DNA from 4 places in the Cereibacter sediminicola genome. Region 4 is predicted to be linked to each of the others. Evidence: riboswitches for the same ligand, from Rfam matches in the RefSeq annotation. Region 4 holds a riboswitch; each other region holds the start of a gene.
What was found. Region 4 has a riboswitch for cobalamin ahead of FG154_RS13465 (DUF4198 domain-containing protein). Riboswitches for the same ligand answer to the same signal wherever they lie in the genome.
Positions count from the first base shown of each region.

Region 1: linked by a shared signal. The riboswitch ahead of FG154_RS07865 (TonB-dependent receptor plug domain-containing protein) and the one ahead of FG154_RS13465 (DUF4198 domain-containing protein) in region 4 are both predicted to bind cobalamin.
Region 2: linked by a shared signal. The riboswitch ahead of FG154_RS17085 (hypothetical protein) and the one ahead of FG154_RS13465 (DUF4198 domain-containing protein) in region 4 are both predicted to bind cobalamin.
Region 3: linked by a shared signal. The riboswitch ahead of FG154_RS16515 (energy-coupling factor ABC transporter permease) and the one ahead of FG154_RS13465 (DUF4198 domain-containing protein) in region 4 are both predicted to bind cobalamin.

Region 1 is NZ_VDEK01000008.1:85,038-88,221, reverse strand. It holds gene FG154_RS07870 (ABC transporter ATP-binding protein) at 1-863, opposite strand, end outside; cobalamin riboswitch at 1,185-1,385, shown strand; gene FG154_RS07865 (TonB-dependent receptor plug domain-containing protein) at 1,518-3,184, shown strand, end outside.
Region 2 is NZ_VDEK01000034.1:10,620-13,803, reverse strand. It holds gene FG154_RS17095 (molecular chaperone DjiA) at 1-505, shown strand, start outside; gene FG154_RS17090 (endonuclease/exonuclease/phosphatase family protein) at 506-1,525, shown strand; cobalamin riboswitch at 1,567-1,773, shown strand; gene FG154_RS17085 (hypothetical protein) at 1,859-2,260, shown strand; gene FG154_RS17080 (propanediol utilization protein) at 2,257-3,081, shown strand; gene cobD (threonine-phosphate decarboxylase CobD) at 3,091-3,184, shown strand, end outside.
Region 3 is NZ_VDEK01000031.1:17,634-20,817, reverse strand. It holds gene FG154_RS16525 (cation:proton antiporter) at 1-392, opposite strand, end outside; gene FG154_RS16520 (universal stress protein) at 560-1,429, shown strand; cobalamin riboswitch at 1,538-1,744, shown strand; gene FG154_RS16515 (energy-coupling factor ABC transporter permease) at 1,809-2,486, shown strand; gene FG154_RS16510 (cobyrinic acid a,c-diamide synthase CobB) at 2,554-3,184, shown strand, end outside.
Region 4 is NZ_VDEK01000020.1:25,688-28,871, forward strand. It holds gene FG154_RS13455 (polysaccharide biosynthesis/export family protein) at 1-77, opposite strand, end outside; partial or broken gene FG154_RS13460 (transposase) at 591-791, shown strand; gene FG154_RS13465 (DUF4198 domain-containing protein) at 709-1,548, opposite strand; cobalamin riboswitch at 1,689-1,894, opposite strand; cobalamin riboswitch at 1,968-2,154, shown strand; gene FG154_RS13470 (cysteine-rich small domain-containing protein) at 2,246-2,623, shown strand; gene FG154_RS13475 (cobyric acid synthase) at 2,671-3,184, opposite strand, start outside.

The sequences.
Region 1 (3,184 bases), on a different contig from region 4:
GGCGGCACGAGGCGCACCTGTTCGGGGCGCACCGCGACCGTCACCCGCCCTTCGGGCCCGCCCTCGACCGCGAGTTCGCCCCCCGCCTCGAGCGTGACGCGCCCGCCCGCGTGACGCGCGGGCAGGAAGTTCGTCTCGCCGATGAAGCTGGCCACGAAGCGGTTGGCGGGCCGCGTGTAGATCTCGCGCGGGGGGCCGATCTGGAGGATGCGGCCCGCGCTCATCACCCCGATCCGGTCCGACATGGTCAGCGCCTCCTCCTGGTCGTGCGTCACGAAGACGAAGGTGATCCCGGTCTCGTTCTGAAGGCGCTTCAGTTCGATCTGCATCTCCTTGCGCAGCTTGAGATCGAGCGCCGAGAGCGGCTCGTCCAGCAGCAGCACCCGCGGCTGCGGCGCCAGCGCGCGTGCCAGCGCCACGCGCTGCTGCTGCCCGCCCGACAGCTGCGCCACCCTCCGCCCCGCCAGCGCCTCGAGACGCACGAGCGCCAGCATCCGCGCGGTGACATTCTCGATCTCGACCCGCGGCTTGCCCTGCATCCTGAGCCCGAAGCCCACGTTCTCGGCCACCGTCAGATGCGGAAAGAGCGCGTAGCTCTGGAAGACGGTGTTGATCGGGCGGCGGTTCGGCGGATCGGCCGTGATGTCGCGCCCGTCGAGCAGGATCGCCCCCGAGGTCGGCGCCTCGAATCCCGCGATCAGCCGCAAGAGCGTGGTCTTGCCGCAGCCCGAGGGCCCGAGCAGGGTGAAGAACTCGCCCCTGCGGATGCCGACCGACACATCGTCCAATGCGCGAACGGCCACCTCTCCCTGCCCGAAGGCCTTGACGACATTGCGCGCTTCGACGGCTGTGGGTGCGGTCAAGGAGGGCCTCCGTGCAGGTCTTGTCACGAGGTTAGGCGGCGGCGCGGCGCGAAAGCAACCGTCGTGCTCGCAAATCGACCAAAGGGGCAGGGTGCTGCCTCGGGCCGCCACGACGCGCACGGTTTCTGCGCAGCGTCTGATCGACGCCTGGTGTCCTGCCGGGGCGCACCCGGACGCAGCCGGAAGTGTGTCGATCATGTGCCGGATCCGCTCGGCCGGGCCGCGCTGCGAGGCGTTCAACTGGGCCCGTCCCGAACCGGAGCGGCAGGGATCGACCCTTGGCCGCTGCACATGGCGCGCTTGACAGCGACGACACTTGTCCTATTGAGAAACGGCTTCGGTTCCGGCGTCATGGCCGGATGAAAAGGGAACGCGGTGAGGGGGGGTGTCTTCCGAATCCGCGGCTGCCCCCGCAACTGTAGGCGGCGAGCGACGACCGATCACGCCACTGGGTTTTCCCGGGAAGGCCGGTCCGAGCGAAGACCCGCGAGTCAGGAGACCTGCCGGAGCGATCACCCTTTCCCGCACGCGGGGCGCGTGCGGGAGGCGGTCCATCCGCTTCAGGTGACGCTTTCACCGTCGGCGGAGGGGCCTCCCTTTCCAAGGACATCGACAGACGAACCCGGGGATGACACCCCGGACGGAGAGGGACAGATGAAGAAGACAGCCGTTTCCCTTCTGGCACTGCTGGCCGCCGGCCCGCTGCCGCTTCAGGCGCAGGACATCGCATTGGACGAGATCGTGGTGTCCGCGAACCTCAGCGAGACCGAGGCGAGCCGCACGGGCGCGACGGTCGAGGTCGTGACGGCAGACGACCTGCGTTCAACCGGCGACCTGCGCTTTTCCGACGTGCTGCGCCGCCTGCCCGGGGTCAGCGTGAACACCCGCGGCGGGATGGGCAGCCAGACCGGCATCGCGATCCGCGGCGCCTCGCAGAACTATGTCGGCGTCCTCGTGGACGGGATCGACGTCACAGATCCGACCGCTACGCAGGTCGCCTTCGACTTTGGCCAGTTGACCACTGTCGACGTATCGCGCCTGGAGGTGCTCAAAGGCAGCCAGTCGGCGCTCTATGGCTCGGGGGCGGTGGGCGGCGTCGTCACGATCACCACGCTGCGTCCGACCGAGGAGGGCACGCACCAGTCCGTCGCGGCCGAGATCGGCAGCCAGAACACCGTGGCGCTTTCCTACGGCATCACCCATCTTTCGGACGATTGGGAAGCCGCGCTGACCCTGTCGCATGTCCAGTCCGACGGCTTCTCGAACGCGAGCGAAAGCGATGGCAACACCGAGGCCGACGGCTACGAGCTCGACCGCCTGTCGTTCCATGTCGCCCGCACGCTGCAGAACGGGGTGCGGATCGGCCTCAACGGTTTCACCGAGAAAAGCGAGAGCGAGTACGACCCGGGTTATTATCTGCCGTCGTCGTTCCTTGGTCGGCGTCTGACCTTTGACGAGATCCTCGCGTCCGAGGTGCGGCTGGGCGATGGCGAAAGCTACGACGAACGCCTCGAACGAAGCTCGACCGGCCTTCGTGCCTTCGCGGAGTTTGACACCGGGCCGGTGAGCCACTCGGTCAGCGTCACCGATTTCCGCACCGAACGCACCTATTTTGAGAACGAGGTCGGGCCCGATTACCTCGACTATGACATCGCGACAGGCACCTATGGCACCAGGATCGTCCAGACAGAGAACACCTACAAGGGCCGGCGGACCGGCGTGAACTGGCAAGGCGGCTTCGATCTTGCCGGCGGGCGGATGATCCTTGGCGCCGACTGGAAGAACGAGGACTTCGATCAGCGTTTCGACTGGGATGATCTCTCAGCTGACAGCTCGACAACCGGGGTTCTCGGCGAATTCACCCGCAGCCTTGGCGACCTCGACCTGACGCTGTCGCTTCGGCATGAGGATCACTCGACCTTTGGCGGCTTCGACTCGGGCCGCTTCGCGCTGGCCTACCGACTGGATGAGGCGACGATCCTGCGGGCTCAGGCCGGCACCGGCTACCGCGCGCCATCGAACTACGAGTTGTTCAGCGACTTTGGGTCGGCCGATCTCGACCCCGAGCAAAGCCGGAACGTTGATCTTGGCATCGAGCATGCGTTTGCCGAAGGGACATCGCTTCGCGCCACCGCCTTCTTCCTCGAGGTCGAAGAACTGATCGACTTTAATCCGAACGCCATGGGCTGCGCCGTCGGTCGGGGCTGCTACAGCCAAGTTCCGGGCACGTCGCGGCGCAGTGGTCTGGAACTGTCGGGCACACTGGCGCTGACCGAGACGCTGGGCTTGGCCGCAGCTTATACCTACACCGACAGCGCAAC
Region 2 (3,184 bases), on a different contig from region 4:
GGCCGCCTTCCGCCAGATCTTTGCGATCCCGCCCGGCGAAGAGGCCAACGCGGCCCGCGTCTTCAACCTCGCGCGGCAGGATGTGGCCGGGTTCGATGCCTATGCCCGCAAGATCAAGCGCATGTTCCGCGACGACGACCAGATCCTCGCCGATCTGGCCGAGGGGCTCTTTCACATCGCGGTGGCGGACGGCCATTATCACCCGGACGAGGACGCCTTCCTGTCCGAAGTGGCCCGGATCTTCGGGCTGAGCGATCGCTGCTTCCGCGCGCTGCGCGCCCGCTTCGTCGGCGACGCGCCGCGCGATCCCTACGACGTGCTGGGCGTGGGGCACGATGCGCCCCTGACCGAGATCCGGTCGGCCTGGAAGCGCGCCGTCCGCGACTGCCACCCGGACCGGATGGTGGCGCGCGGCGTCCCGGAAGAGGCGGTGAAGCTGGCCGAGCGGCGGCTCATCGACATCAACCGCGCCTGGGAGGAGATCAGCGCGAAACAGGCGGCGTGAATGGGACGGCGGCTGCGCATCGCGACCTACAACGTCGAGTGGTTCAACGCGCTCTTTGACGACCGCGGGCGGCTTCTGGCCGACAACGAACTCTCGGGACGCTACGAGATCACCCGCCGGAACCAGATCGAATCGCTCGGCATCGTGTTCACCGCCCTCGATGCCGACGCGATCATGGTGATCGAGGCACCGAACCACGGGCGTCGGCGCTCGACCGTCAAGGCGCTCGAGACCTTCGCCCGCACCTTCGAGCTTCGCGCCTCGCAGGCGATCATGGGCTTTGCCAACGAAACCGATCAGGAGATCGCGCTTCTGTTCGATCCGTCGCGGATCGAGGCGCGGCACGACCCGCAGACCAGCCCCAAGGCGCCGCGGTTCGACGAGATCTTCCGCTTCGACATCGACGTGGATGCCGCGCCCGAGGCGATCCGCTTCTCCAAGCCGCCTCTGGAACTGGCGGTGCGCGCCGACGGACATGCGCTGCGGATGATCGGCGTCCACGCCAAGTCCAAGGCCGGGCGCGGCGCGCGCAACGGCGCCGAAGAGGTCCGCATCGCGATCCAGAACCGCCGCCAGCAGTTGGCGGAATGTGTCTGGATCCGCAGGCGGGTGGCCGCGCTCCTGGCCCGGCACCAGAGCGTGATGGTGATGGGCGACTTCAACGACGGACCTGGGCTCGACGAATATGAAAAGCTCTTCGGCCATTCGGGGATCGAGATCGTGCTCGGCCTCGACGAGCCGCCGGAGTTGCGCCTCCACGAGCCGCATGCGCGCATGGCCCTGACCCAGCGGGTCGGCATCCAGCCCAGCTCGGCGCGCTTCTGGCTCGCGCCCGAGGACCAGTATTTCGAGGCGCTGCTCGATTTCATCATGATCTCGCCCGATCTGGCCGAAAAGGGACCGCGCTGGCGGATCTGGCATCCGCTGAACGATCCCAACTGCTTCCGCATCCCCGAACTGCAGGAGGCGCTTCTTGCCGCCTCGGATCATTTCCCGGTGACGCTGGACATCGAACTCTAGCGGGCTGCGACCGCGCGGGCCTTGCGCGTGGCGCGGGAAAGGCCGATGGTGCGCGAGACGGTTCCCGGGGGCAGCCCCGGGCCAAGAGGGAATGCGGTGCGGGCCTGTTCGGCCCCAAGCCGCGACTGCCCCCGCAACTGTAGGCGGCGAGCGCGTCCCATCATGTCCACTGGCCCAGGACAGGCCGGGAAGGACGGGACAAGCCGAGACCCGCGAGTCAGGAGACCTGCCGTCGTCGGACCTGTAACAGCCGGGCGGGGTGTCCCGGGCGCAGGGTGCGCGCGCCTGCGCCGCCCCTCCGCCTGCCCGTCCCCAAGATGCGCGGAGGGCGCGATGATCGTGACGCGGAACGGACGGACCTACAGCCTGACCCAGTGCCGACACCGGCACCAACCCTGCCTCAGCGGCCTGTCGGTGATCGAGCATCTGGCGGACTCCGCCCGCTCGACCGAGGGCCTGGTGGGGCCCGACTTCGAGATGCAGGGCTGCGTGCGCCTGACCGGATGCACCCGGCCCTGCACGGCGCTGTTCCGGCTGACGACGGGCGGGCTGCAACTCTTCTGCGATCTCGAGCCGGGCGACTGGTCGCCGGCACTCGTGCGGCTGGCCGAGCTGCTCGAGGGCGGCGGCTCGTTTGCGGGCGGTCTTCCGGCCGAGCCGGCGGCGATGGTCCTCGCCTCGGCGCCCGCGCGCCCCTCGCGGACGGGCCTGCAGCCGGAGGCGGCGCTCCATTGATCGAGACGAGGGCAGAGGCGGATGCAGCCGAAGGGTTCGCGCAGGTCGCGGGCCATCTGGGCGAGTTCCTGCAGGGCCGGCTCGGCCCTTCGGGGCCGCTGGCGCTCGTGACGCTGCCCTGCTCTGCGCTGCGGGCCGAGGCGGTTCGGATGCCCGGCCCGCTCGCCCTCGAACAGCCGGGCGCGCGGATCCTCACCCTGCCGGCCCTGCGCCGGCTGCTGTCCGCGGCCCAAGGGGCGGAAGGGCGCTTCCGCCTCATGCTCGACCTGCCGCCCGGCGGTGGCGCGGGGGCCTCGACCGCGGCCCGCGTGGCGATCCTCCGGGCGGCGGGTGTCACCGATACCGGCACCCTCGCGCGCGCCTGCCTCGCGTCGGAAGGGGCCAGCGACCCGCTGATGTTCGAGCGGCCGGAACGGCTCCTCTGGGCCTCGCGCGAGGGGCGCGTGCTGGCCGACCTGCGCCCCCTGCCACGGATGGATCTGGTCGGCGGCTTCTTCGGCGCGTCCCAGCGAACGGATCCGGCGGATCTGTCCTTCCCCGACATCGCCGATCTCGTGGCGGGGTGGGCCACGGCCGACCTTCCCGGCCTCGCGCGCCTCGCGACCCTCTCGGCCCGCCGCTGCCTCGCGCTGAGGGGGCCGGCGGACGATCCGACCGAAGCCCTGGCCGCCCGCCTCGGCGCGCTTGGCTGGGCGATCGGGCACACGGGACCCGCGCGGGCCCTGATCTTTCCCCCCGGCGCCGTCCCGCCCGCAGCAGGGGGGGCATTGCAGGCAGCCGGCTTTTCCCGCATCACCCGCTTCCGCATCGGCGGGGCCTGAGGAGGGAACATGCGCGACCACGGCGGCAACCTTGACAGCGCGGCGGCGCTCTACGGCGGCGCGGTCGCGGACTGGCTCGACCTCTCGACGGGGATCAACCGGG
Region 3 (3,184 bases), on a different contig from region 4:
ATGATGATGGTCGAGGAAAAGGTCAGCGCGATGGCGACATAGAGGCTCTCGATCGCCCCCAGCCCGAGGGCCAGCCCGATCAGCCAGCCAAAGCCCGCGGTAAAGGCCACCTGCCCGAGGCCCGTCGTCACCGACACCGCGCCCAGCGACCGGATCAGCTTCACGTCGAGCTTGATCCCCACGAGGAACAAGAGCACCGCGATGCCCAGCTCGGACAGCAGGTCGATCTGCGCGTCCGAATGCACCACGTCCAGCGCCGACGGCCCGGCGATCAGCCCCACGGCGATGAAGCTCACGATCAGCGGCTGGCGCAGCAGCGTGCCCACAAGCCCGAGGCCCGCCGCCATCACCAGCAGCAGCGCCACCTCGGCAAAGGAGGTCATCCCTGTCATCGGCCGTCTCCCTGCCCGTTTCACCCCTCCCGTCTCTGGCCGTGCCGTCCCGGTCGGCGGGGTTTGGCCAAGTATGGCGATGTCCGCCGCGCATCAACCTGAGATGGATCAAGTCCGGCCGGTCCCGTTCATGCTGGAATGACCGGCGGAAACGGAGGGCGCCGCCATTGCGCACGATCATGATTGCCACGGACTTTTCCGAGCGTTCGGACCGCGCCCTGCGCCGCGCGGCGCTTCTGGCCCGCGCCACCGGCGCGCAGGTGCACCTTGTTCATGTCGTGGACGACGACCGCCCCCGCCGCATCGTCGAGCATGAAACGGGCGACGCGCGACGGCTGCTGCACGATCTGGGCCATTCGCTGCGCAGCCATGACGGGATCGGGTGCAGAACCTCGGTCGTGCTGGCCGACCCGTTCGCCGGCATCACCCGTGCCGCGTCCGAGGCCGGGGCCGACCTTCTGGTGATCGGCCCGCACCGCCGGAACCTGCTGCGCGACGCCTTCGCCGGCACGACGGCCGAGCGCGTGATCCGCACCGCGTCCTGTCCCGTCCTGATGGCGAACGGCCCGCCCGTCGGGCCGTGGCGACACCTCCTGCTGACCACCGATCTCTCCGAGGCCTCGCACGCGGCGCTGCGGCGCTTTGCGGATCTGAAGATCGGCGCGGGCGCGGCCCGGACGGTGCTGCATGTCTTCGACGCGCCGGCCCTGCGGCTTGCGATGGCCGAAACGCTGCCCGAGGATGCGCGCGGCGCCTATCTCGCCGATCAGCGCGCCGAGGCGATGGGACGGCTGACGGGGTTTCTGGCCTCGGCCGGGCTGTCGGACGCCGATCCGGTCGTGCGGCGCAGCGGCTCGCCCCCGGCGCACGAGATCCTCGCCGCGGCCGGGGAGGTCGGGGCGGATCTGCTCGTCCTATCGAGCGTCGGCAAGGGCAGGCTGGCGCGCGCGATCCTGGGCAGCGTGGCGGCGCAGGTCCTGGCCTCGGCCTCGGTCGATGTGCTGGTGGTGCCTCCGCCGGATCGGGACGGGTCCTGAGCGCGCCCCCCCAGCGCCGGGGATCGCCGCATTGGCCTTCCGCACCCACGCGATAGCGGGGCGCAAGCCCGGCCGCAGCCGCCGCATTGACGCGGGGGCCCCGATCTGTCACGCCATGCCATGACGGTTCCCGAGGGTCGCACGGCCCGAGGGATGAAAAGGGAACACGGTGAGGGGGAAACCCCGAGTCCGCGACTGCCCCCGCAACTGTGAGCGGCGAGCCGCCCCGACGGACACCACTGGCCGATGGCCGGGAAGGTTCGGGGACGGCCACGACCCGCGAGTCAGGAGACCTGCCGTCGGGCGCATCCGCGCCGCCACTGCCGGTACACCGGCCCAACCCCAAACGCCGTCGGGGATGACGGTCAGGAGGACGACAATGCATATCGAACCCGGTCTTGTGACCGGAGCCAAGGCCCTCGTGGGCTTTGCCACCGCCGCCGCCGCGGCCGGCGTGACGCTGAAATTCGCGTGGGACAGCCTGCGCGAAAAGGGCCTCGCCTCGCTCGCGGTGCGCAGCCTGATCGCGACCGCCGCGGTCTTTGCCTTCTTCGAGATCCTTCCGCACTATCCGGTCGGCGTCTCCGAGGTTCACCTGATCCTCGGCTCGACCCTGTTCCTGATCCTGGGCGCCGCGCCCGCGGCCATCGGGCTGGCGCTGGGTCTCCTGATCCAGGGGCTGCTGTTCGCGCCCTTCGACCTGCCGCAATACGGCATGAACGTCACCACGCTTCTGGTGCCGCTCTTTGCCGTGCAGGCGCTGGCCCGGCGGATCATCGCGCCGCACACGCCCTATGTCGATCTCGACTACCGGCAGGCGCTGGCCCTCTCGACCGCCTATCAGGGCGGCGTGGTGGCCTGGGTGGCGTTCTGGGCCTTCCTCGGCCAGGGGTTCGGGGCCGAGAACATGACCTCGATCCTCGCCTTCGGCAGCGCCTACATGCTGGTGGTGCTGATCGAGCCGCTGGCCGATCTGGCGGTGCTCGCCGGCGCCAAGTCTCTGCGTGGCCTCGCAGGCTCCGGCCTCTTCACCCACCGGCTGCATCACGCGGCCTGAGGCCGCCTCCGCCGCGCCCGGATCGCGGGCGCGGCGGTCGCCGCTGCGATCTCAAGGGACAATCCCCATGCGGGACGAGACTGCCCCCTCCTCGTCGGCCCTGCCGCCCGGCCTGATGATCGCCGCCCCCGGTTCGGGCGCGGGCAAGACCACGGTCACGCTGGGTCTGTTGCGCGCCTTCCGCGACGAGGGGCTTTCGGTTCAGCCTTACAAGAACGGCCCCGACTACATCGACCCGGCCTTTCACCGCGTCGCCGCGGGCCGGCTGTCCTGCAATCTCGACGGCTGGTCGATGGGCCCCCCCCTGATCGCCGCGCTGATCCGTCAGGCCGCGGGCGCGGATCTGGCGCTGGCCGAGGCGTCGATGGGCCTTTTCGACGGCACCTCGGCCGCGGGCGCCGCGGGCAACGGCTCGGGGGCCGGGATGGCCCGGCGTCTCGGCTGGCCGGTGGTGCTGGTCCTCGACGTGCGCGCCCAGGCGCAATCGGCCGCCGCCACGGCGCTCGGCTTTGCCCACCATCCCGACGCGCCGCCGCTGGCCGGCGTGATCCTGAACCACATCGCAAGCCCCCGCCACGCGACGCTGATCCGGCGCGAGATGGCGCGGCTCGGCCTGACCGTCCTCGGCGCGCTGCCCCGGCGCCCCGACCTCGCCCTGCCCGAGCGGCACCTCGGGCTGGTGCAGGCGGGCGAGCATC
Region 4 (3,184 bases):
ATGCGGTAATCGTTCTTGCTTTCCGCTGCAAGCGTACCGGGAATTGCAGCCAGGAAGAGGAAAATGAATAGACGCAACATGATTTCCAACCGTATTGGTCCTTCATTTCGATAATTCATTACAGAAAATTTCTCGAATCGCCGGACCCGGTAAGGTCATTTGCAGGATAGCAGGCAAGGTCCGGGCGAGAACTTGTCTTTTGGAAGGAACAGGGGCCATGGGTCGGCATCCCGCTTCATCCGCTTCACCTACCTACACCATTAGAATGAGAATATTCGACGGTAAGGCATGAGCCTTCCCTCATCCCGCCATCGGCAATGTCGACAGGCCAATCCGCCGAAAGACACAGGAGACGGCCCGGATGGACCTATCCTGCGCGCCTTCCGGGCCCCAATAAGGCATAGGCCCGGCGTTGATGATGTGACCGCCCTCCGACGAGTTATGGCGGATTTTGGGTGACGCGGCCTGATCATGCGGCGCGGCTTTTGGTGCCGCCCATCTGGGCGAATTCGGCTTGGTCGTGCCTAGGCTCCAGACCCATTGATTTCGTGGGGATCGCGTGATTCAGGCCTCGCAAGGAGACCTGACCGATGAGCAACCTCTACTGGCTGTCCGAGGCGCAAATGGAGCGCCTGAAGCCGTTCCTTCCCAAGAGCCATGGCAAGCCCCGTGTCGACGACCGGCGCGTCCTGAGCGGCATAATCTTCATCAATCGCAATGGTTTGCGGTGGTGCGACGCACCCAGGGAGTACGGGCCGGCGAAGACCCTCTACAATCGCTGGAAGCGTTGGTGACCCGCACCCAGAGCACGGCATCCTGACGCAGTGGCCGGGTGGCATGCCATTGCTTGGCGCCGACGCCTCGCGCGGCGACAGCCCATAGGCCGGCGTGCGGGAGGCGCACCCGAAAGCACCCGGATTGGTCGGCAGTCGCCAGAATCCAACCGCCACCCGGCATCCCTCGACCGGCCAGCGCGTCGGCCTGAACGCACTCGATCTCCAGCGCCGCGCAGGGAACGGGACGCCCTTCCGCCAGCACCCTCCCCGTAAGCATGCCCCCGGGCGCCAGATCGCTCGCGCCCGGATCCGGAACGATCTCGGCCGCAAGCCCGAGAGGCGTCGCCCAGTCGCTCCCTGAAGGCCCGAGCCGGACGCGGGCCGTGGCGATCTGTTGCACATGAACCCGTGCGTCGGCGTCCCAGGGTGGCTCGGGCACCGCGACCAGCAGGTGATCGCCCGGCTGATCAAGGGCGAGCGTCGTTTCCCAAGCCATCGCCTCGTTCAGGGCACCCCGCGCGATGCAGGGGGACAGGCGCGGGCGCAGGTCGGTGCGGGTGCCGCGATGGACCAGGAAGACGGCGCGCGGCGCGGCCATGTCGAAGACGGCCCCGCCCGACATGGGCACTCCGCGCGCCAGCCGGACGGTCAAGGTGCCCGGCTGCTCCATGCGCGCGACGGGGATGTCGCAGAGCTGCAGCGCCGCGGGCGTGGGGCGCGGCGCAAGGCTAAGCGCGCGGGCCGCCGCCATCATGTTGGCGTGGAATATCATGGGTCGTTGCCTTTCATCAGGGGCGGCCGGAGAGGGCCGCGCGGGAGAAAGGACGAACGGGATGAGAAGGCTCGGGCGTGCGCTCGCGGACCCGCCCGGGCCAGACGCGCACCCCGGCGTCCGGTCGAAGCCGCGCGGCCGGGGCCGGCGGGTGATCGGCAGGTCTCCTGGCTCGCGGGTCTCTGCTCGGCCGGCCTTCCCGGGAACTCCCAGTGGCATCTTCGGCGTCGCTCACCGCTCACAGTTGCGGGGGCAGCCGCGGTCTTGCCCCTCTGGGGCGCACCGCGTTCCCTTTTAATCCCCGGACGCCTGGACGCCCGGGGGAACCGATCACGCGCCTGTCTTCCCAGAGCCCCGTGCCGCCTGTCAACCGGAAAGCGAGGCGCCGCGGGGGCGGTTGACACCGGCGGCCCCCCGCCGCATCGTCGCGGTGCCCTGGTTCCCGCGGTGATCCCGCGGGCGAAGAGGGAAGCCGGTGCAACTCCGGCGCTGCCCCCGCAACTGTGAGCGGCGAGCCGTCTGCCATGCCACTGGCCCTCGGGCCGGGAAGGGGCAGCCGGCGTCCGAGCCGCAAGCCAGGAGACCTGCCGGGCCTTGACGACCATCCCGGGCGGCGGGCCCGGAGGCATGGGCCTGTGCGCTCGCGCCGGGATCAGCCACCATTCCGCCTTCCGGTCAAGCGACCGAAGGAGTGGCCATGGAGCCGAAAGACACCACCCTGAACGAGGCCTTCAAGGGCTTCACCAACCGCGACTGCCCGTTCCTGCCCTGCCATCCGGGCGTGAAGCGCGCGTTCAACTGCCTGTTCTGCTATTGCCCGCTGATCGCCTACGACTGCCCCGGGCCGTATGAGACCTACACCGACCGCAACGGGCTGGTGCGCAAGGACTGCTCGGCCTGCACCCTGCCGCACGACGGCTACCAGCAGTCGTGGAACTTCATCCAGAAGTGGCTGGAGTTTCCGCAGCCCTGGTCGGGCCGGCCGCAGACCGACCCGCCGACGCCGCGGCCCCGCCCGGCCGAGGGTGCGACCGAGGCCGTGGCCGAGGCGCATCGCCGCCACCGCGAGGGCTGACGCCGCGAGGTGCGCCGGGTATACCGCGGCCGAAGCGCCCCGGCGGCCTAGCGCGCCAGCCTCAGCAGCGCATCGAGATCGAGGTCCGCCTCGATCCCGTCGGCCAGCCGATCAAGCGCGGTCTCGATCCGCGCGGCGTGGTCCCCGGCCGATCCGGCGCCGCCCATGGCCTGAAGCCACCGGGCGCGGAAGGCCCCCGCGCCGAAGATGCCGTGCAGGTAGCTGCCCATCACCCGGCCGTCCGGCGACAGCGCGCCCTCGGGTCGGCCGTCCGGGCATAGCCACGGGCGGGCGAGGCCTGCGCCGGTCGTCACCCCCATGTGCATCTCGTAGCCACTCACCTGCGTTCCGCTGATCGCATCCGTCGCGCTGACCTCGCAAAGCCGCTTGGCCGGGCCGATCACGGTATCGATGTCCAGCAGGCCCAGGCCCTCGGTCTCGCCCGGCGGGCCCTCGATCCCGTCGGGGTCCGCGACGCGCCGCCCCAGCATCTGGAAGCCTGCGCAGATCCCCACCACCCGGCCGCCGCGTCGGACATGTGCGCGGATGTCGATGTCCCAG